3 regions of the Pseudoalteromonas sp. 1_2015MBL_MicDiv genome follow, and region 2 is predicted to be linked to each of the others. Evidence: predicted binding sites of a transcription regulator. Region 2 holds the regulator's gene; each other region holds the start of a gene.
The links. The regulator ArgR, encoded in region 2, controls arginine synthesis, uptake and breakdown. The targets are predictions, from matches to a motif close to ANTGAATANNTATTCANT.

Region 1 (7,571 bases), 1.9 Mb from region 2:
CGTGATAATGCTTTTGGCGAAGTGTTTCGTCTTGTGTTGCAACACCGGTCGCACAGTTATTTAAGTGGCAAATACGCAAGTATTTACAACCAAGGGCAACCATTGGGCCAGTACCAAAGCCAAAGCTTTCAGCACCTAGAATTGCTGCTTTAATAATATCTAAACCTGTTTTTAAGCCACCATCTGTTTGCAGGCGAATGCGATGACGAAGGCCATTTTCAACAAGTGCTTGCTGTGTTTCAGCAAGGCCTAGCTCCCATGGGCTACCGGCATATTTAACTGAAGTAAGTGGGCTTGCACCTGTACCGCCATCATAGCCAGAAATAGTAATTAAATCGGCATAGGCTTTAGCAACACCTGTCGCAATGGTTCCTACGCCAGGTTCTGAAACCAGTTTTACAGAAATAAGTGCTTTAGGGTTTACTTGTTTTAAATCGAAAATTAGCTGTGCTAAATCTTCAATTGAGTAAATATCGTGATGTGGTGGTGGCGAAATTAACGTAACACCTGGCACCGAATAACGAAGTTTAGCAATATATGGGGTTACTTTTTCACCTGGTAATTGCCCGCCTTCACCTGGTTTTGCACCTTGCGCTACTTTAATTTGAATAACGTCAGCACTGCGTAAGTAATGCGGCGTTACGCCAAATCGACCTGAAGCGACTTGCTTAATACGTGAATTTTTTTCGGTACCGTAACGCAGCTTATCTTCGCCGCCTTCACCCGAGTTTGAACACCCACCCAAGCGGTTCATCGCAATTGCTAGCGCCTCATGCGCTTCTGGCGATAAAGCACCAATACTCATTGCGGCCGAATCAAATCGTTTATAAAGATTTTCTGCAGGCTCGACATCATCAATGCTAATGCCGGTTTCCGGCAATCTAAGCGAAAGCATGTCACGTAGCGTAGCAATCGGACGATTATTAACGAGTTTTGCATACTCACTGTAATCGCTGTATTCACCAGAACGAACTGCTTTTTGTAGGGTTTGGATTACATCCGGATTATAAGCATGATATTCGCCACCATGAACATACTTAAACAAACCGCCGTGGCTTAATAATTTACGTTTACTTAAAGCAAGTTTATGTAGGCTCTGTTGATCGTCATCAAAATCGGTAAAACAGGCACCCTGTATACGACTTGCCACTCCTTTAAAACACATTTGTACAATAGCATCAGATAAACCAACCGCTTCAAACAACATTGAGCAACGATATGACGCAACCGTACTTATGCCCATTTTAGACATGATTTTATATAAGCCCTTGTTAATGGCTTTACGATAAGCAAGCGTTACTTCGCAATACGACTTATCAATAATTTTATTGTCGCTCATTGCAACTAACGATTCATACGCAAGGTATGGATAAATGGCAGTTGCACCAAAACCTAATAAAACTGCAAATTGGTGTGCATCGCGCACACTACCAGTTTCAATAATGATGTTCGATTCACAACGAAGATTATTATCAACAAGACGATTTTGCACCGCGCCCACAGCCATAGCTGCTGGAATAGGTAAATTCGTTTCATCAAAGTTGCGGTCTGTTAGAACAAGCATAATACAGCCCGATGCTGCTTTTTTCTGCGCAATATCACAAATTCGCGATACTGCTTTTTCCAATCCTTCTTCAACTGTATACGTAATATCAATTTTACAGTAGCTGTAATGTGCTTCATCAGCATTTAATAATTGCTGCATGTCTGCGTACATTAAAATTGGCGTATCAAACTGTAGGCGCTTAGCGTGGCCTGTTGTTTCGTTAAATACATTTTGCTCACTACCAATACATGTCGCAAGTGACATTACATGATTTTCACGCAGTGGATCGATAGGTGGGTTTGTTACTTGCGCAAATTTTTGGCGGAAGTAATCATAAAGTGAACGATGCCCTTCACTAAGCACAGCAAATGGCGTGTCATCACCCATTGAGCCTGTTGCTTCTTGGCCGTTTTCACCCATTACACGAATAACGCTATCAAGCTCTTCGTTGGTATAACCAAACATTTTTTGATATTTAGCTAGCGTTTCATTATCAAAAGAACGATTACCGGCATCTTGCTCAGTAAGTTCTTCAAATGGAACTAAACGTTTAACGTTTTCTTCAAGCCATGACTTGTAAGGATGGCGAGATTTTAAATCTTGATCGATTTCATCCGAGTGCCAAATTTTGCCAAGCTTAGTATCAATAACTAATAATTCACCTGGACCAACACGACCTTTCTCAACTACTTCATCAGCAGTGTAATCCCAAATACCCACTTCTGATGCAAGCGTAATAAAGCCATCTTGTGTAATTACATAACGTGCTGGGCGGAGTCCATTACGGTCAAGGTTACACGCCGCAAAACGACCATCCGACATTACAATACCTGCCGGACCATCCCATGGTTCCATATGCATAGAGTTAAAGTCGTAAAATGCACGTAGATCATCGTCCATTGCACGGTTTTTTTGCCATGCAGGTGGAACGAGCATACGCATCGCACGGAATAAATCCATGCCGCCAGCTAAAAACAGTTCAAGCATATTATCTAAGCTTGATGAATCAGAACCAGTTTCGTTTACAAACGGTGCCGCTGTTTGTAAATCAGGAATAAGTGGTGACGCAAACTTATAAGAACGCGCACGTGCCCATTGGCGGTTACCTTCAATGGTATTAATTTCACCATTGTGTGCTAAATAACGAAAAGGTTGAGCAAGAGGCCAACGCGGTTGAGTATTAGTAGAAAAGCGCTGATGGAAAACACAAATCGCACTGGTCATACGAATATCAGCTAAATCTAGGTAAAAGTTAGGTAAATCTGCAGGCATCATAAGGCCTTTATAGATAGTAACTAATCCAGATAAGCTTGCAATATAAAAAGCTTCATCATCAACAATACGCTTTTCAGCGCGACGACGCGCTACATATAAGCGCCGCTCTAAATCTTTAGAGCGCCAACCTTCTGGCGCACTAACAAAAATTTGTTCAAACCCAGGTAATTGTTGTACTGCTATAGGACCTAACATTGATGGGTCGGTTGGCACTACGCGCCAACCTAAAATATTTAGCGTTTCTTTTTCTAATTCTTCGCTAAGTATTTTTTTTGCAGCTTGTGCTAAAACAGGGTCTGAATTTAAAAAAATCATACCTACGGCATAATTTTTACCTAAGTGCCAATTGTTCTCAGCCGCAATAGCACGAAAAAAGCTATCTGGTTTTTGTAATAATAAACCACAGCCATCGCCTGTTTTACCATCGGCAGATATACCGCCACGGTGCTGCATGCGATCAAGCCCCGTAATAGCAGTACGAATAAGCCTATGACTAGCTTGACCATTAACTTGGGCTATTAAGCCAAAGCCACAATTTTCTTTTTCTAATTTTGAGTCGTATAACATAGACCCCTCCCCTTGCTGCACTGTTAGCGTGGATGAACTGCTCGACGATTTGCTAACAGACGGACAAAACTAGCCTCTATCGTAAATAGAGTCAATAGCATTTTGAATACATATTCACATTCTTGAATATTTCTCACTTCATAGCAAGATTTCTTTTTCATCATTATTTTTAACATTTAGTCGTATATTAGGCGTTATTTTTTCATGACACTGGTGTCAAGTTTAACATTTTGTAAAAACAACCAAGTCAAAAGCTACAGCTTACGTAAACGTAAAGCCCTCATTCAGTGAATAAATATTCAACATACACCGATAAAGTTAGTTAACATTTAGATAGTTTTGTGTTATTTCCGTAATTTTGAGGCTTAACCTCTCTGCTTTTTACTGGTCATTAGTATAGTTATTAATATTTGTGGCATTTTTAATCTCTTAATAGTGAATTTTTATTTACTAATGCGTCCACTGCGGACACTTTTATGTCCGCGGACATATAAAAAACACATAAAATAAATTTAATCATCTAATTACAGTAAGTTACGCTTTGGCATGCTAATCGTATAGAGCTATACACATTCGTTAAGTGGAATAATTATGTTTATGCTTAGTTTATTTTTGATATCTCCTATTGTCGCTATTTGCACCGCAGTTTTTTTTCTACTGTGTGAAAAATATATAAAAGCCGTGTAGGAGAGCCTAATGATGAAAGATACCAGCGCACAAGACGTACAAGTAAAGGCACCTATAAACTATAAAAAATACGCGATCATCACTGCGGTTATTTTCATTGCAGTCTCTACAATTGCTTATATTTTTTTAACAAGTCATAGCGCTAAAAGCTCTATTAGCCGCTCAAAAATACAGGTTGCCAAAGTACACGTTAAAGCGCTCATTCGAGACATTGCCGCCAGTGGTAAAATTGTTGCTGCTAATGCTCCTAAAATATACAGCCCAGAACGTGGTTTTATAGATTTAAAAGTAAAGGCTGGCGATACAGTAAAGCAAGGGGGCATACTTGCTCTGCTGCAAAGCCCTGAGTTAACTAACGAATTAAAGCAACAGGAGTCTGTACTTAAACGACTACAAGGCGAGCAGCAAAGGCAGCATTTGCAAGCAAGACGCCAAACACTCACTTTAAATAAAACACTTGATATGGCACAAGTTGAGCTTAACGCCGCTGAGCGCGAAAATCGCCGGGCGCAGTTATCAATACAAAAGCACTTAATTAGCCAAATTGATCTTGAAAAAGCAGTTGATGATTTATCACGTGCAAAGCTCACATATAAGCATGCACAACAAGAGGTATTACTTGCAAAAGACACGCTCGCCTTTGAACTACAAGCAGCTAAAAGTGATGTAACCCGCCAGCAACTTATTGTTGATGATTTAATCAGAAAAGTAAGCAACCTATCTATTAAAGCTACCGTTACTGGGATCGTGGGTAACCTACTTGTGCAACAAAAAGCCGCAGTGACGCAAAGCCAACCTCTTATGACACTCGTCGACTTAAGTAATTTCGAAGCGGAACTTCAAGTACCTGAAAGTTACGCCAACGAATTAGGACTCGGTATGGAAGTAGAGCTTAAGTTAGGCAATGAAACAGTGATGGGGAATTTATCCGCCATATCACCAGAAGTTAATAATCGTGAAGTAACAGCACGCGTCCGATTTAAAGGTGTTACTAACAACATTCGTCAGAACCAACGCTTAACTGCACGTATTTTACTCGACAACCGAGAAGGTGTAATGCAAGTAAAGCGTGGTGCATTTATGCAGCAAGGCGGAATTATAGCTTATAAAGTCGATGGCAATATCGCAAAGCGTATACCTATTACAATAGGCGCCACCAGCATTAATGCGGTTGAGCTTTTGAGCGGACTAAAAGAAAACGATGAAATTATTATTTCAAGCTACAGCGACTTTAAGCAAGCCGATACGATTTTATTAAATTAAACAGACGTTCTCAACCAACGCTAAAAATAATTAGGAACACCCATGTTACAAATGAACAATGTAAGTAAAGTATATCAAACAGAAATGGTACAAACCCACGCGCTTCGAGACTTTAACCTGCAAGTAAACGAAGGCGAATTTATTGCTGTTACCGGTCCTAGCGGCTCAGGAAAAACAACCTTTTTAAATATTGCAGGTATGCTCGAGCCTTTTAACGAAGGTGAATACCTGTTGGATGGTGTTAATGTTGGCAGCCTAAACGATAACCAACGTGCTGATTTACGTAATCAAAAAATTGGTTTTATCTTCCAAGGGTTCAATTTAATACCTGACTTAAACTTATATGAAAATATTGAAGTACCGCTACGTTATAGAGGTATTAAAGCCGCAGAGCGTAAACGTCGCATTGAAAAATGCTTAGAACAAGTTGGCCTTGCCTCTCGGGCAAAACATTTGCCACAGCAACTCTCTGGCGGACAGCAACAAAGAGTGGCAATAGCTCGTGCGCTTGCCGGTGAACCTCGTTTTTTACTTGCCGATGAGCCAACAGGTAACCTTGACAGCTTAATGGCTCGCCAAGTTATGGAGTTACTTGAGCAAATAAATCGCGACGGTGCCACTATTGTAATGGTAACGCATGATAGCGAATTAGCCCGCCGTGCTCCGCGTAATATTCAAGTAGTTGATGGGCAACTTGCCGACTTTACGCTTTATCAGGGCGCACAAACTATAAAAACAGCATCGGGGGTTTAACTAATGTTTATTCATTATTTAGATTTAAGTTGGCGTAGCTTCAAGCGCACCCCACTGGTTAGCTTTTTAATGGTACTTGCCATTGCGATAGGTATAGGCATAACAATGACCAGCCTTAGTGTTTATCACATGATGTCGGCCGATCCTATCCCAGAAAAAAGCAGCCAACTTTACAGTGTGCAATTACAAACAATGGACGATGGTAGTACGTGGTGGACAGAAGATAACACACCACTACAACTGACCTATCAAGATGCTGAGAACTTATTAAACGCACCCACGTCAGAGAAAAAAGTGGCTATGATGCGTACCGGCTTTTCAGTTTATTTAGATTCTGACAAAATAAAACCTTTTATTGGCAGTGCACGGATGACAACGCCTGACTTTTTTAGCATGTTTAATTTGTCATTTTTGTACGGTGGGGCTTGGAGCAAAGAGCAAGAAAACTCGGCTGCACCTGTGGTTGTTATTACCCAAGAGATAAACGATAAACTATTTGCAGGAAAAAACTCTGTCGGAGAACTGATTTACTTAGATGATGCAAGCTATCAAGTAGTGGGTGTTATTAACCATTGGCCTCTCAATATTAAATATTATGATTTAAATAACGGTGCATTTAATCAAGTAGAAGAGTTATTTATGCCCTTTAGCTTAATAAAGACAAAAGAGCTCGTAAGTTGGGGCAATAGCAATGGATGGAAGCACGAAAACACACCAACCTTTGCAGATAAACTGCAATCTGAGCAAGTATGGATCCAGTTTTGGGCAGAGCTAAATACGCTTGAACAAAAACAAGCCTATCAAAATTACTTATTAGCCTATATGCAGGAACAACAAAAACGTGGGCGATTTAATCGTAAAGAACTTGAGTATAAACTTCGCGATGTAAACCAATGGATGCAATACAATAACGTCGTCACCGAAGACAATAAAATTTTAGTGGGCCTGAGCTTTATGTTTTTAGGTGTCTGCTTAGCCAATATTTTAGGTTTACTTTTAGCCAAGTTTTTACGCAGAGCGCCAGAAGTAGGTGTAAGACGCGCATTAGGCGCTAGTAAAAGGCAAATATTTTTACAGCACTTAGTTGAGGTCGCCATGCTTGGCTTTATAGGTGGCATGCTAGGAATTGCACTAGCACAACTTGGCTTAATGGGCGTAGGGCAAAGCTATGACTACTATGAAAATTTAGCGACAATGGATTTAACCATGCTATTGAGCGCCCCATTGATTGCAATTACAACCTGCATTTTGGCTGGTTTGTACCCTGCTTGGCTAGTGTGTAAAACCAACCCTGCTATTTATCTTAAGAGCCAATAAGGAATGTCACAATGTTAGAAATAAAACCTATATTTAACGCCTTATGCCGCTCAAAGGTGGGCGCTGTATTACTGCTAATTCAAATTGCAATTACCACAGCCATAGTCAGTAATGCTGCATTTATCATTCAAGATAGAATTAGTTATTTAAACCAAGAAACGGG
Region 2 (7,571 bases):
TAGACTTTTTAGCTGAGTCTGACTATAAGCAAGCACTTATAAGCCTTGCCCGTATTGCGGTTGACCGCGACCACTAGTTTTAACTAGTTACACAGTGTGACATTAATTCTGAGCAATAAAAAGCCTGCAAATGCAGGCTTTTTTGTTGCTTAAACCGGCTATTACGCCATGAAATCAACACCTTCTTTGATGTCTTTTTTCAATGTTTCAAGCATGTCATTTTTTGCTTTTGTTTCAAATGCGCTTAGTTCGCCGTAAGAAAGAATTTCTTCTACGCCGTTTTTACCTAAACGTACTGGATGTGCAAAGTACTCTGCATCGCCATTTTCAACAGCAACGTAAGCGTAATCTACAACTTCTTCACCTTGTAGGCCTTTAACTAAAGACATACAAAAACGCGCTGCAGCAGCACCCATAGATAGCGTAGCTGAACCACCGCCTGCTTTAGCATTTACAACTTCAGTACCCGCATTTTGAATACGTGGAGTAAGTGCAGCAACTTCTTCATCTGTGAAAGAAACACCTTCAACTTGAGAAAGTAGAGGCAGAATCGTTGTGCCTGAGTGACCACCAATTACTGGTACTTTTACAGTTGCTACGTCTACGCCTTTAAGTTCAGCAACAAATGCTTCTGAACGAATAACGTCAAGCGTAGTAATACCGAATACGCGTTTAGCGTCGTAAGTACCTGCTTTTTTGAATACTTCAGCAACAATTGGAACTGTGCCGTTTACTGGGTTAGTAATAATACCTACTAACGCTTTAGGACAGCTGGCAACAATGCCTTCTGCTAACGTTTTGATGATGCCAGCATTTACATTGAATAAATCAGCACGATCCATACCTGGTTTACGTGGCATACCCGCTGGGATAAGAACGATGTCAGAACCTTCAAGCGCTTTATTTAAATCGTCTGCGCCAAAGCCTGCAACTTTAACATCTGTTGGGATGTGAGAAAGGTCAACCGCAACACCTGGTACTACTGGTGCAACATCATAAAGTGATAATTCAGAGCCAGCTGGTAAGCCTGTTTTTAATAATAAAGACAACGCTTGGCCGATACCGCCTGCAGCACCTAATACAGCAACTTTCATTGGAATTCTCCGTCATTTGAGGTAGGAAATATTTGTGGCCCTTAAGATAATGAAATTAGCGACTAAAAACAAATTTATCCTGTCTATTTCAAGTATATTTTCGACCATAGTCGTAAACTTTTGTGATTTAACGCATCAAACTGGCAAGTTAACTAAACAACTGCTGCATAATTATTCATTATTGTGTAGAATTTGCAGCATAAATAACAAAAATGAATAAAGACTATGCAACCACAAGATAAACAAGAAGCACTGGTAAAAGCATTTAAATCGCTTTTAAAAGAAGAAAACTTTGGCTCTCAAGGCGAAATAGTTGATGCGTTAAAAGAGCAAGGCTTTGACAATATAAGCCAAAGTAAAGTATCACGCATGTTAAGTAAGTTTGGCGCTGTACGCACACGTAATGCCAAGCAAGAAATGGTTTACTGCTTACCTGCTGAAATGGGTGTACCTACGGCTAAAAGCCCATTACGCCAATTAGTAATCGACATTATGCACAACGAAATGATGATCATCATTCGTACCAGCCCAGGTGCGGCTCAGCTTATTGCTCGTTTATTAGATTCATTAGGTAAAGCAGATGGCGTACTAGGAACTATTGCCGGCGATGACACTATTTTTATCGCCCCGGCTAAAATATCTGAAATAGACGTGACACTTGAACGCGTTCGCATTTTATTTGATACGGTTTGATTATTAATCGTAATTAAATCTGTTTTAAAAATCCGACCGAAGGTGCAAAAAAAGCAGAACCCATATCGGCTTGAGTAAAATCAAGCCAGTGGTCGTAACAATCACCTTCGCCTAAACGGCTTTTAAGTATTTTTTCGAACGCGGTTCCTTTACATGCGCATGTAATTGATAACATTCCCTGCTCATACACATCGCCATAAGGCATGCTTTGATTTAATAGTAGCGGTTGCCCGTCTTCATCTTTTAGCTCACTACGCGAAGCATGGCTGGTTTCGATCGCGGGGGTAATTAGTGTGTTATCAAGGCGCGTACGACCCATTATTTGCTCTTGCTCACTTAATGATAAATGCTGCCACACAGTTAAGTCATGCTTATAACGTTGTACATGAATATAACTTCCTTGATCTTCAAAGCTACCCGGTTTATTTATTAGTGCCGTCGCACGCTTTTTTCTACCATGAGCAGAATCGCCACCATAAATAAAGCCATTAAAGTCTCGTCCATCTAAAAACCGAAAATTACGAACCTGCTCTACCAGCTCTACATCAGGAGCAAATAACTTTAATACTTGCAGGGCAAATAAATGGTTAACGTCTTCACGGTCAGAGCGAATTTGCACAAACAAATCACACGGTTGCACGCTCATTTGGTGATCGCTGTGATTTATATTAGGAAAGCTCTGTAATTCGCTTGGAATGTACTCAGGAAGGATATGTGGCCAATATTGCGCACCAATAGCGACCATACAAGAGAGCATTGACTCTGAAAACTGATCGCTAAATTCTTCTTCAATAGCGCTTACTTGCTTTAGTTTTACGCGTAACGATTCATCTTGACCATCAAACACATTAAAAAATAAGTGCAAACCGTGTAAGTTTGCTTCAGCACAAATCCCTGATTGCGCTTGCGCCATTGTTATTCCTTAGTTTTATAGATAAAAACACAGCGAATAACAAATTAATTATGATTCGAAAAAGTTCACCGTGTGAGGTTTTATTTTTATTATAACCTGCTCATTTTTTTCAAATGATTGGTCATATTGTGCAGCAACTTCAACTTCTTGCTCAGCAATAACGACTGTGTAAACATACGCTGAACCAATAAAGCGACTACTTAATATTGTAGCTCGTTCACAGTGTCTGTCACATAGATAATCACTTACCAATTCAATCTGGTGAGGACGAACATATATTTTCCCTACACTCGCTCTATGCTCATGTCCAATATATGATTTAACTAAGCCAAACGGTGTATTATATTCAGTTGTCGTTAATACTTCTGCCTCTAAGTATATGCCTTGACCCAGAAACTCTGCAACCTCCTTTGAGCTTGGAGCTGCAAAAAGCTGTTCTGGCGTGCCTTGTTGCGCAATTTTACCGCGATGCATAATGGCAAGTGTATCGGAAAAGGCAAATGCCTCTTCTTTTGAGTGCGTAACAAATACAGCAGAGACTTGTGTTGCCTTAATAATTCGACGTATATCGGCGATTAGTTCAAAGCGTACTTGTGTATCAATGTTTGAAAAAGGCTCATCAAGCAATAACAAACTAGGTTTATAAGCTAATGCGCGAGCAATCGCTACGCGTTGCTGCTGACCACCCGATAACTGATGAGGAAATCTATCGGCACAGCCAATTAAATGAACAAGCTTAAGCATCTCATCAACGCGTTGCTGCTTTTGGGCTTTACTCATTTTACTAAGCCCAAATGCGATATTATTTGCCACCGTTAAATGCGGAAACAATGCATAGTCTTGAAACATCATGCCGATGTTACGATGCTCAGGTGAGACAAATGATTGCTCATTACGCACTAATTTACCGTCTATAAAAATAGACCCTTGCTTGGCTTCAATTAAACCTGCAATGGCTTTTAATGTGGTTGTTTTACCGCAACCACTTGCACCGAGCAGACAAACAATTTCATCTTTGCCCACTGTTAAATCTAAATCGTGAATAACCTTTGTGCCGTTATAGTGATAGCTCACGCCTTGTAAAATTAAACTACTCATTTAACTACGTTGCTCCATAGAACGATTAATAAGATACAAAGGAATAAACCCGACAATAACAATAAATAATGCCGAAATTGAAGCAAGCTCTAACTGCTCGTCACTCACATACTGAAATACATGAGTTGCTAAGCTTTCAAAATTAAACGGTCTGAGCAATAACGCCGCAGGTAGCTCTTTCATGCACTCAATAAACACCAGTAATGCCGCCGTAAGTAGTCCACGGCGTAATAAAGGTAGATGTATTAAACGCAATGTTTGCCCTTGGCTTTTACCCATTGATTGACTTGCCATATCGAGTGATGGGCTAATGCGTAAAAAACTCGATTCTATCGCTCCGTGTGCGATGGCATAAAACCTAACAATGTAAGCAATAATAATAGTAAGAATACTGCCTGTAAGCAGTAAACCTATATCTAAATTATATGGTTCGAGCGCTTCATTGATGGTGTTTTCTAATAATGTAAGTGGTAATAAAACAGCAATAGCGAGCACTGTACCAGGCAATGCATAGCCCGTACTGGCTAAACGCCCAGGAATAAGCGGATACGTTTGCTTTGCAACACGCTGATAAAAAACCACAAAAATACTCAACGTAATGGTTATTACACTCACTATCCCTGCTACTTTTAAACTTTGCCAAGCATAGCTAAAAAACTCAATGTTCCACGCTTTATCAAAGTAGGTAATTGCGTAGTTTACGAGTACTGCAATGGGAATTAAAAAAGCGATAAGTAAAATAAAGCCACAAAATGCAGTTGCTAGCCAAGCCGACTTTCCTTTTAATACATAGAGAGATTCGCTATTTACACTTGATTGGCGCTCAAATACCGCTTGGTTACGGCGGCTAAAGCGTTCTGCCATTAATGCCAAAAATAAAAGTAAGAGCATTACACCCGATATTTTAGCGGCCGCTGTAAGCGAATAATAACCAAACCATGTATCGTATACGGCGGTCGTTAATGTGCTCACGGCAAAATAGCTGACGGTTGCAAAGTCAGCCATAGTTTCCATACTAATGAGTGCAAGAGCCGCAACAATTGCGCCGCGAGAGAGCACCAAACTTACTTTAAAAAAACTTTGTTTAGGAGATAGCCCCATTAATTGACTAGCTTGTACTAATTTGAATGACTGTTCGCGAAGGGCTGTTTTAAAAATTAAAAATAAATACGGGTAAAGTACCAAGGCAATCATAACGATAGCGCCAGGTAGTGTACGTATATCAAAAAACCAATAGTCACTAGGTGATTGCCAGCCAAACCATTTTCTAAGTGCTATTTGCACAGGGCCCGCATAGTCTAATAAATCAGTGTATACATAGGCAATAATATAGGTAGGCATAGCAAGGGGCAACATAAGTGCCCATTCAAACTGCTTTTTACCAGGAAAACTACAGTAAGCAGTAAGCCAACCGAGTGGCAGCGCAATAGCACAGCTAAGCACACAAACGCCTAAAACCAGCAACACAGTATTAGTAATGTAATCCCAAAGCACTGTATCCCAAAGATGAGAAAACACCTCAGAGTTACCTTGCAGAGATTCAAAAAGAAGAAAAAACAACGGGGCCGACAGAATCAAACCCGTCGACCACGCAAAGAGCTGCCATTTAGACAGCTTAAATTTATAAGTCATTAAAGATCGAACTTCACCTCATCAATCAGCTTAAGCGCTAACGGACGATATTTACTGATCTCATCGAGTGGCAAGCTGTCTTCCTTAAAGCTCCCCCAAGACGCAACCAAACTGGATAATTGCACACCTGGCTTAACTGGATACTCCATATTTAGTGAGGCATACATGTTTTGTGCTTTATTGTCGGTCATATACTCTATGAGTTTCAAGGCATTTTCAGGATTTTTAGCGAACTTAGTAATAACCGCACCCGATACATTTATGTGCGAGCCACGATTAATTTGGTTCGGGAAATTAATATTTACCGCTTCCGCCCAACCTTTTTGTTCTTTATCTTGCAACATTTTTCCAAGGTAATAACTATTACCTAACGCTAAATTGCACAAACCTTCTTTAACAGCTTTAACTTGAGCACGGTCGTTACCTTGGGGTTTGCGCGCTAAATTAGCTTTGACGCCTTCAAGCCATGTTTTAGTATCAGCCTTACCATGGTGAGCTATCATTGATGCAACAAGCCCCAAATTATAAGGATGCTTACCCGAACGAGTGCAAATTTGCCCTTTATATTTAGGATCAGCCAACTCTTCATAAGTTAGGTTTGGTAACGCACCTACTCGCTCTTTTGATGAATAAACATTACGTACACGCTTTGTTAGCGCAACCCACTGGCCTTCGCCATCACGAAATGCTGCAGGCACATTATCATTTACGCTGTCACTTTTAATAGTTTGCGTTAACTTTAAATCTTCTAATTGAATAAGTGCACTAAAGTTAGAAGTTAGTACTAAGTCGGCTTTGCTATGTTTTCCCTCGCGCTTAACACGTTCAATTAATCCTTTTTTAGCAAAAACAACATTCGTTTGGATGCCGGTTTGTTTTGTAAAATCATCCAAAATTGGCTGTATTAAAAACGGTTGGCGAAAAGAGTAAATATTAACGACGTCGTTTGCAAAGGCTGGCGCCGATACTATTAATCCTAAAGTGATAGCGAGTGTCTTCATTATTCCACCTAAATAATAATTATTATCAAATAATTCTACCGTGAACAGTTAAAAAGTGCACACCTTAAATAGCTGTAAGTAGGTAAAAGGTGTCTAAAACAGAAATGTCATGTAAGACATCTCTCACGGATGTGACAGCTAATGAGTAAAAAGCAACATATAAAACAAGCATTAGTTAAATAACTAATTGAAAATAAAGCATTAATAAACTTTAGCTATTGCATAAATACTAATTAAATATGGTTTCAGCCCTATTTAAGTTGCTCCATTCACCTATAATTTACCCATCAACCAAGCAGTGATGCTTATCGATTAAATACAAGCAAATTATTTATTCGACCAACCAATGATTAGGTTACCAAGGAAATACGGATTTTAGGACAGGCTCAGGATGAGTAACACAATGGAATGTTGTAAAAATGGATAGCATCAGGAAGGTGCGAAAGGGATAACAACAAGGGTTTAAGTTGTTTGACAGGATGTTTAAGGAATAGATGGACAGGCCTTTTAGGCAACACAATGGATTGATTAATACACGGATGCACTAGGAAGTGCAATGGAAGGATTTGGTAATAGTATTTACCTTACAGGATGTTCAGGAATTAAAGGAGACAGGCCCGGATAGCCTAGATTACATAGAACTAAAAAGTAATATTGTAATAACATGGATTAGTAAAAATTGGAGTTGATTAAGTTCAATTGCAGGATGCAGAAAATTAGAAGATTCCGCAAGCGCGCCTAGAGATAGAGCGCGCTTTTATTTGCATAGGTAATTAAGTCAAACATATTAATAATAGAGGAAATAGCAATCTCATCAGCTTCAGAGCACAATTTATATGAAGGAACATAAATAGTTTATGGATATAAATTTTAAATCGAGTAAAAACGTCTCCACACTTAATAGCCCAGTAAATAGCACAGCAGAGTATATTTGTATTTTTACGGCTCCTACCCCAAAAGAAAATCCTTATTCTGCTTTGTTTAATCCAGAAGGATACGATTTTTCTAACATGTCTATGAGTGAGTTTAAAACGATACTCAACGTTATTATTCAATTAGAAAGTGATATCAGAACAACCCAAAGAGGTGAAACCGCCCGTGATGACGAATTTAGTTATCAATTAAATAAGCTAGCAAATG
Region 3 (7,571 bases), 1.4 Mb from region 2:
GCGCTTACATTAATTAAAAAAGGTGTGGGGCTAAGACACTAATGAGTGATGCAAATTCACGTAGTATTGTATCTAATCAAGCGGGTATTCACGAAAAGCTTGATGAAATAGTAAATAAGCACTTAGAGGCAGAGTTTAAAAAACCGATTGCAGCGCATACTCAGGCCGCATTTGATGAAGTAAACGCTAAAGTACAGGCCTTTAATGGCCCGCTTATTTTAGACTCGTGCTGTGGCGTGGGTGAAAGCTCAGCTAACTTAGCTAAGCGCCATCCTGATGCACTTGTCATTGGTATTGATAAGTCATCACACAGATTAGATAAGCACGATGTTGAGTACAAGCAAACAGACAGCGGGCAATATATTTTAGTTCAAGCTGATTTAAATGATTTTTGGCGTTTAGCGGTTGCTGCTAATTGGCAACCTACGCACCATTACTTGTTGTATCCAAATCCATGGCCTAAGTCTAAGCATATTCGTAGACGCTGGCATGGCGCGGCTATTTTTCCATTTATTGTTAAGTTAGGTGGCCAATTAGAAGTGCGCAGCAATTGGGATATTTACGTTAAGGAGTTTGCTAGGGCACTTGAATTAACAGGCAACCCTTGCGATGTAACGCTTTATGAGTCAGACGATGCAATTACGCCTTTTGAGCGTAAATACTGGGCCAGTGGCCAGCAAAGCCACCGACTCATTATTAATTTAATGACCAATTTAACTCATTAGTTCTTCATCACTTTGAGAATTAACATGTGGCGCTGGGGGAGCAAAATAAATACCTTGCATCAGCGTCACATTCGCTTTTTTCAGTGCGGTCACTATGGTTGCATTTTCTACTGAACCGGCTGTGAGTTGTAAGCCAAGTTGGTTTGCAAAGCTTGCTATGTGCTCAATAAACAAATAGATATCTTTATCGTTAACAATTTGTTTTATTAAGGCCCCATCTAACTTAATACCATCAACTTCAAGTTTTAGTACGTTAGAAATATTTGAATAACCACTGCCAAAATCATCAATGATTACTTTTACACCCTTTGTTTTAACCATTCCTATGAATGCTTTTACCTCTGAAAAATTAGCTATAGCTTGTGTTTCTAATAATTCTAAGGTGATGTTACTCGGGTGTGGATAACGTTTTAATTCGTCGGCTATAAATTCGCTCAAACTAGGATCAAGCATATCTTGCGCGGTTATATTTAAGCTCCAGCAAATATCTGTTTTTCTAAAGCGGCTAATACATTGTGAGAATATAGTACGGGTCAACAAGCCATCCATTCTTGAACGGGTAACTACATTTAAAAAAGCCTCTGGCTTGAGTATTTCACCACTTGCTGTAACCATGCGCGCTAAACATTCATACTGCACTACGCGTTTAGTGTTTATATCAATAATAGGTTGAAAGTAAGGGACAATACGATTGTTATCAAATGCTTCGCGAACCTCTTTAGCCATTTCTACATTGTATTGATATTGCACTTTTACATCGTGAAGTGCTTTTGAGTAATTAACAACGGTATGACGACCTTGTTTGGCTTGCAGTGCCGCAATATGGGCATTTTCTAATAACAAAGATTTGTTACCGCTGGCTATACCGGCACACAACGTAATATAAATAAACGGGTCGGTTAATAGTGGGGTATTAAAGTTGTAGGTTTCGATTAAGTCGTTAAACTCATCGTACGGAATTTCTTTTGGTGCAAGTAATACCAGTTTATTGGTCGCTAAGCGATAAATATGACAACGAGCAGAGCAGCGACTTTTAAAATGCATGAGCAAGTTTTTCATTACTTTATCGCCCACCTCAGTGCCATAAAAGCTATTTATGTCTTCAATTTCGTTAATCCAAATAACAGCTAGTTGCATATGGTGCGCATTACTTTGCTTTAGGAAGTATTCAAGCGCTATATGATTTGCAAAGCCCGTACTGGAGTCTGTTGCTAAAGATCGTTTGAGTAAGTAAATATAAATAGTTGCAACAAGTATAGCGATAAAGAAAAAGAAGCTCGCCATAGCGGCCGCCTTTGATACACTTTCTTTAAGTTTTTGGTTTAAATCATAAATGGTGATATCAGCACCTGTTATGTAGGTTTTACCATTAGTGCTATCAACATAAGGGATAAAAATAGTTTTAAAATGTCCCCATTGATCTGCTGATATTTCAAATACAGGCTCTGTCGAATAAAAAGCACTAATGTTCGCCTTAGTGGCTTCAGGGTAAAGATCTAAAAACTGGGTTACTTTGCCATTGCTTTGGTCTTCTTTTGTATAACTCGATGCACTAAAGTAGACTTTGTTATCTTGAAGTACCATCGCGTATACATAAGCAATGTTGAGTGCTTGGGCAAAGTCAGAAAGTTGCTTACTCTTTTTTTGATAATCAGAAAAACTAATCGTTTTTCCCTGATTAACTTTATTTAGGTATGTATCGCCGAGTATATGCTTAACACTGGTGGCTGCGTTAAGTAAGCGCGTATCAACAGAGTGCATTATATCTGCGCGTGTTGTTTGGTAAGTATAATAAACGTAGGTAAGTAAACTGATTAAAAATAGGCTAAAACCCGCCATTAACCAACTTACCCTTACTCTTCCTTTTAGCATGTGCGTCCCTTTTTTGTTATTTTTTTATTATACGCAAAATATATAAATGCCCAATAATTAATTCTTATTTATTGGCAAGGCTTAAATATTAATTAAATTATCACTTTTTTGTCATGTCTTTGTCTGCTTTTATGGCTTTAAGCGAGACATTTTAGTTATATTGCAGTAAAGTTAGCGCAATTAATTAAAAACACTGTTACTTAAAATAACGTCTTAGTTTGGCGTGTTTCATAGACAAACACGTGTTTTAGCTACACACACACTAGGTATTGAGATGGATCAAAAGCGTTGTGCCGTCGCCTCTAAAGAAAGCCTTAAGCGTATATTTACTGTACCTGAAGCGCCAGACTCAACTTTAAGCAAAATCGAGCTTGAAATTTCGAGTAATTTAGCAGGTTTCTTAAACGAAAATATTGCGGCAATTGAAAAACCATTACATGAAATAGAAAAAGACTTTCAATCGGCAGTGATCCCAGAAGATCCAACGTTTGTATCTGCTTATGCCCAAGACATTATGGAGCAACTTGTTGCGCATTCTGTGCATACAGCTGCGCCTAGCTTTATTGGTCACATGACTTCTGCTTTGCCGCATTTTTTATTACCGCTGTCAAAACTGATGGTAGGGCTAAATCAAAATCTAGTAAAAATAGAAACATCTAAAGCGTTTACGCCTCTTGAACGTCAAGTACTTGGGATGATGCATCATCTAGCTTATGGGCAAGAAGACTCATTTTATTCTAAATGGATGCACAGTGCTAAAACCTCATTAGGTGCATTTTGCTCTGGTGGTACGGTTGCTAATATTACTGCGCTTTGGATTGCGCGAAACCGTTTATTAAAACCGGATGGCGATTTTAGAGGTATAGGCGCACAAGGCTTAATTGCCGGTATGCTGCATTATGGCTATAAAGGTTTAGCTGTATTAATATCAGAACGTGGACATTATTCATTAGGTAAATCGGTTGATTTACTCGGCATTGGTCGCGATAACCTAATTGGTATTAAAACTTGCGAAAATAATAAAGTCGATGTAATAGCGATGCGCGAAAAAGCACGTGAGCTTGAAGCGCAAGGCATTAAAGTAATGGCCATTATTGGGGTGGCGGGTACAACCGAAACCGGGAATATTGACCCACTGGACGAAATGGCCGATTTGGCACAAGATATTAACTGCCATTTTCATGTAGATGCTGCATGGGGAGGAGCGACGCTTTTATCAAACACGCATCGTCCTTTACTAAAAGGAATTGAGCGAGCAGATTCAATTACCATTGATGCACATAAACAAATGTATGTACCCATGGGCGCTGGTTTAGTTTTATTTAAAGACCCCGCTGCAACTGATGCAATAGAGCACCATGCTGAGTATATATTACGTAAAGGTTCAAAAGACTTAGGTAGTCACTCGCTTGAAGGTAGTCGCCCAGGTATGGCGATGTTAGTACATGCTTGCTTACGTGTTATTGGTCGTAAAGGCTACGAGATGTTAATCGATCGTAGTATAAAAAAAGCACATTATTTTGCTGGTTTAATTAAAGCAGATGAAGATTTCGAACTTATTTCAGAGCCTGAGCTGTGTTTACTAACGTATCGTTATGTACCTAAACAGATTAAGCAGGCAATAAAAGATGCTGATGCAACAACACGTTTAGACATTTTTGCATCACTTAATCGTTTTACTGCGAGTATGCAAAAGCGTCAGCGGGAGTCTGGTCGCTCGTTTGTATCACGTACACGCCTAACGCCATCTAAATACGATAATCAACCTACTGTTGTATTTAGAGTGGTCCTTGCAAACCCACTTACATCAGGCGCTATTTTAAAAGATATTTTAGCCGAGCAAAAAGAACTAGCTAAAACAGATCCTGTATTTAAAAAGTACCTCAGTAAGTATATGTAGCTAATAGGGTGTAATTTAAAACAAGAAGACGCTTAATTGCGTCTTTTTTTTACTTGGTTACTTAATAAACTTGAGGGATTAAACCTAACGCTAATTTCTTATTTACAACTGTATGAACACAGGAGTAATACCAATCTGCTTAAGTATAGGGTCTATTTAACGTTAAGGAAATTACGCTAGAACTAGGCAAAAAATTTTGTATCTAGTTGCTCTAAATAATTATTTTCTGTTGTCATCGATAAGATTTTTTTACCTCAAAATAGGGCACTTAATTAAGTTAATTGATATTAAAACAACTGGCTTTAATAATGTTACTGATAATTTTTTGTGACGGTTTTATTTTTTCCATTGCTAAAAACTCATCAGGCTGATGGGCTTGATTTATTGAGCCCGGCCCCATAACGATTGTTTCACACCCTAATTGCTGAATAAAAGGTGCTTCAGTACAGTAATTAACAGCTATTGCTTTTTGCCCTGCTATTTTTTCAGCTAATATCACTAAAGCACTGTCGGTGTTGCCAGTAAAGGCTGGTATTGGCTCGTGTAAATCAATTACGCTGACCGCATTGGGGTATTGTTGATTTATCTCTTTCGTTGCATCAAGTATTAATGCTTGTAACTCTTTTACACTCAAACCTGGTAATGGGCGCATATCTATATGCATTTCGCAGCAAGCACAAATTCGGTTAGCGTTGTCGCCGCCATGAATATTACCAAAATTTAATGTTGGGTAAGGTATTTCAAAGTGGCTTAATGAATACTTATGCTTTAACTGCTCTTTTAAGAACAATAATTTTGAAGTCACTTTATGCATGATTTCTATGGCGTTGAGACCACGTTCGGGATCAGAGCTATGACCTGAGCGTCCAATTACTCTAATCGCTGTACTCATATGTCCTTTATGTGTAAATACCGGTGTCATATCAGTAGGTTCACCAATTATACATCGCGCAGGTTTTAAATTTGGGTGCTTACATATTTGCTGCGCACCTGCCATTGTGGTTTCTTCGTCGGCAGTGGCGAGTATTAAGATAGGCTGGGTTTGCTGCTTTTCATCAAGTTCACTAATTGCTTGTAATACAAACGCAAAAAAACCTTTCATATCAATGCTACCGAGCCCATATAATTTATTGTCGAGTTCGGTAAGTTTAAACGGATTATGATTCCAGCGACTATCATCAAACGGGACAGTATCGGTGTGGCCCGCGAGCATTAATCCACCATCTCCTTTGCCACGTTTAGCTAATAAGTTATAGCGACCTTTACCTCCTTCTAATTCAATGATTTCACATGTAAAGCCAAGTGTTTCGCACCACCTCGCAAGTAGTTCAATTACGCTTTTATTACTCATACACTGACTATCTTCAATTGCACTGATAGACGGAGCTGCAATCAATTGTTGATACATAGAAATAAACGATGGCAAAGGCATAAAAAAATCCAAAATAAGTATTCAATTTAATTGCATAACAATATAAAAGTATTTATGATGAATATCAATTCACTTTTTAAGCATAAATATATTAAAGTAACGTTATGGAAACAATGCGACGATAATCAAAATTCATTAATAAAAGGCTAAATTAGCGCCAAGGCTAGTTTAAGCGAACAAGATAGACAAGTAACAACTAATTTTAAGATAACGAGTAACAAATGAATGTAGTGATTATTGGCGCAAGCGGTTACAGCGGCGCAGAGTTAGCAAGTTTAGTTGCTAAACACCCAAACTTAACTTTAGCGGGTTGTTATGTATCAGAAGGTAGCTTAGATAAAAATAAATTGCTAAGTGATTTATATCCTGAACATCTAGGCTTGCTCGACTTACCATTACTCCCTCTTGGTGAATCAGCTTTTGATGACATTCAAACTAGTGCTTACTATGTGTGCTTATGTACAGACCATAAAGTGAGTGTTGATTTAGCACCGCGTTTTTTAGCAATGGGTAAAAAGGTATTTGATTTATCTGGTGGCTATCGCCTTGCAAGCAATGATGATTACGTTACATATTATGGTTTTGAGCATCAATATCCAGAGCTTTTAAATGAAGCGGCTTACGGTCTAGCTGAGTGGAACCATGATGCTATCGCTAATGCAAAGCTAATTGCTGTTGCAGGTTGTTACCCAACAGCAGCGCTTAATGCGCTAAAACCGCTTAAGCAAGCAGGCTTATTGAGCAGCGAAAGTATTATTATTAATGCGGTTTCGGGCGTTACAGGCGCAGGGCGTAAAGCCAGTGTAGGAACGCATTTTTGTGAAGTGTCGCTTGCACCTTATGGTTTGTTTAACCATCGCCACGGCCCTGAAATTGAACAACACCTTGGCCACAAAGTGTTATTTACACCGCATCTAGGTAATTTTCCACGTGGTATTTTAGAAACTATTTATGTACAGCTTAAGCCAGGCGTTACCAAGGAAAACGTTGCATCGGCTTATCAAGTACTTGCGAGCGAGCCATTAATTCGTTTATTAGGCGATAAAATACCGTCAATTAAAGGTGTAGCTAAGCAGCCATTTGTTGATATTGGCTGGCAGCAACAAGGTACGCAGTTAATTGTGATGTCTGCTATTGATAACTTATTAAAAGGCGCTGCTGGACAAGCTTTGCAGTGTATTAATATTTCTATGAATTTAGATCATACCACTGGTTTAAAAGGAGCGTTTTAAATGAGTAAAAAAACGTGGGTAATTAAGCTCGGTGGTGCAGTACTTAATACAGAAAATGCAGCAAAAGCATTGTTTGATGTACTTAATGAGCAACAAAATGCTCAGTTTGTAATTGTACACGGTGGCGGTGCACTTGTTGATACTTGGCTAAAAGAAGCTGGTTTTGCCAGTGCTAAGCACCAAGGTTTGCGTATCAGCCCTGCAGAGCAAATGCCTTACATCGTAGGTGCACTAGCAGGTTGTGCCAATAAACAATTAATGACTCAGGCTATTAGTGCAGGGCATAAACCGGTTGGGTTAAGTTTGTATGAAGCGGGTGTTACTGCTACTCAAAAGTTAAAAGCACTTTGTTTAGTAGGTAAATGCACAAGTAACGATGATTCTATTATTAACGATTTACTTGAAATTGG

Region 1: a site for ArgR is predicted at 3,490-3,507, ahead of gltB (glutamate synthase large subunit). Genes of this name have one in related genera too.
Region 3: a site for ArgR is predicted at 5,986-6,003, ahead of argC (N-acetyl-gamma-glutamyl-phosphate reductase). Genes of this name have one in related genera too.

Annotation. Positions count from the first base shown of each region.
Region 1 is NZ_CP012737.1:1,497,466-1,505,036, reverse strand. Features, by position in the region: gene gltB (glutamate synthase large subunit) at 1-3,388, opposite strand, end outside; gene AOR04_RS06895 (efflux RND transporter periplasmic adaptor subunit) at 4,085-5,338, shown strand; gene AOR04_RS06890 (ABC transporter ATP-binding protein) at 5,381-6,091, shown strand; gene AOR04_RS06885 (ABC transporter permease) at 6,095-7,408, shown strand; gene AOR04_RS06880 (ABC transporter permease) at 7,420-7,571, shown strand, end outside.
Region 2 is NZ_CP012737.1:3,388,565-3,396,135, forward strand. Features, by position in the region: gene ispB (octaprenyl diphosphate synthase) at 1-77, shown strand, start outside; gene mdh (malate dehydrogenase) at 162-1,094, opposite strand; gene argR (transcriptional regulator ArgR) at 1,320-1,787, shown strand; gene AOR04_RS15250 (Dyp-type peroxidase) at 1,801-2,700, opposite strand; gene AOR04_RS15255 (ABC transporter ATP-binding protein) at 2,749-3,798, opposite strand; gene AOR04_RS15260 (ABC transporter permease) at 3,799-5,430, opposite strand; gene AOR04_RS15265 (extracellular solute-binding protein) at 5,430-6,434, opposite strand; gene AOR04_RS15270 (hypothetical protein) at 7,289-7,571, shown strand, end outside.
Region 3 is NZ_CP012737.1:885,371-892,941, forward strand. Features, by position in the region: gene AOR04_RS03870 (ABC transporter permease) at 1-42, shown strand, start outside; gene trmB (tRNA (guanine(46)-N(7))-methyltransferase TrmB) at 42-725, shown strand; gene AOR04_RS03880 (bifunctional diguanylate cyclase/phosphodiesterase) at 714-2,597, opposite strand; gene panP (pyridoxal-dependent aspartate 1-decarboxylase PanP) at 2,872-4,497, shown strand; gene argE (acetylornithine deacetylase) at 4,775-5,929, opposite strand; gene argC (N-acetyl-gamma-glutamyl-phosphate reductase) at 6,151-7,161, shown strand; gene argB (acetylglutamate kinase) at 7,162-7,571, shown strand, end outside.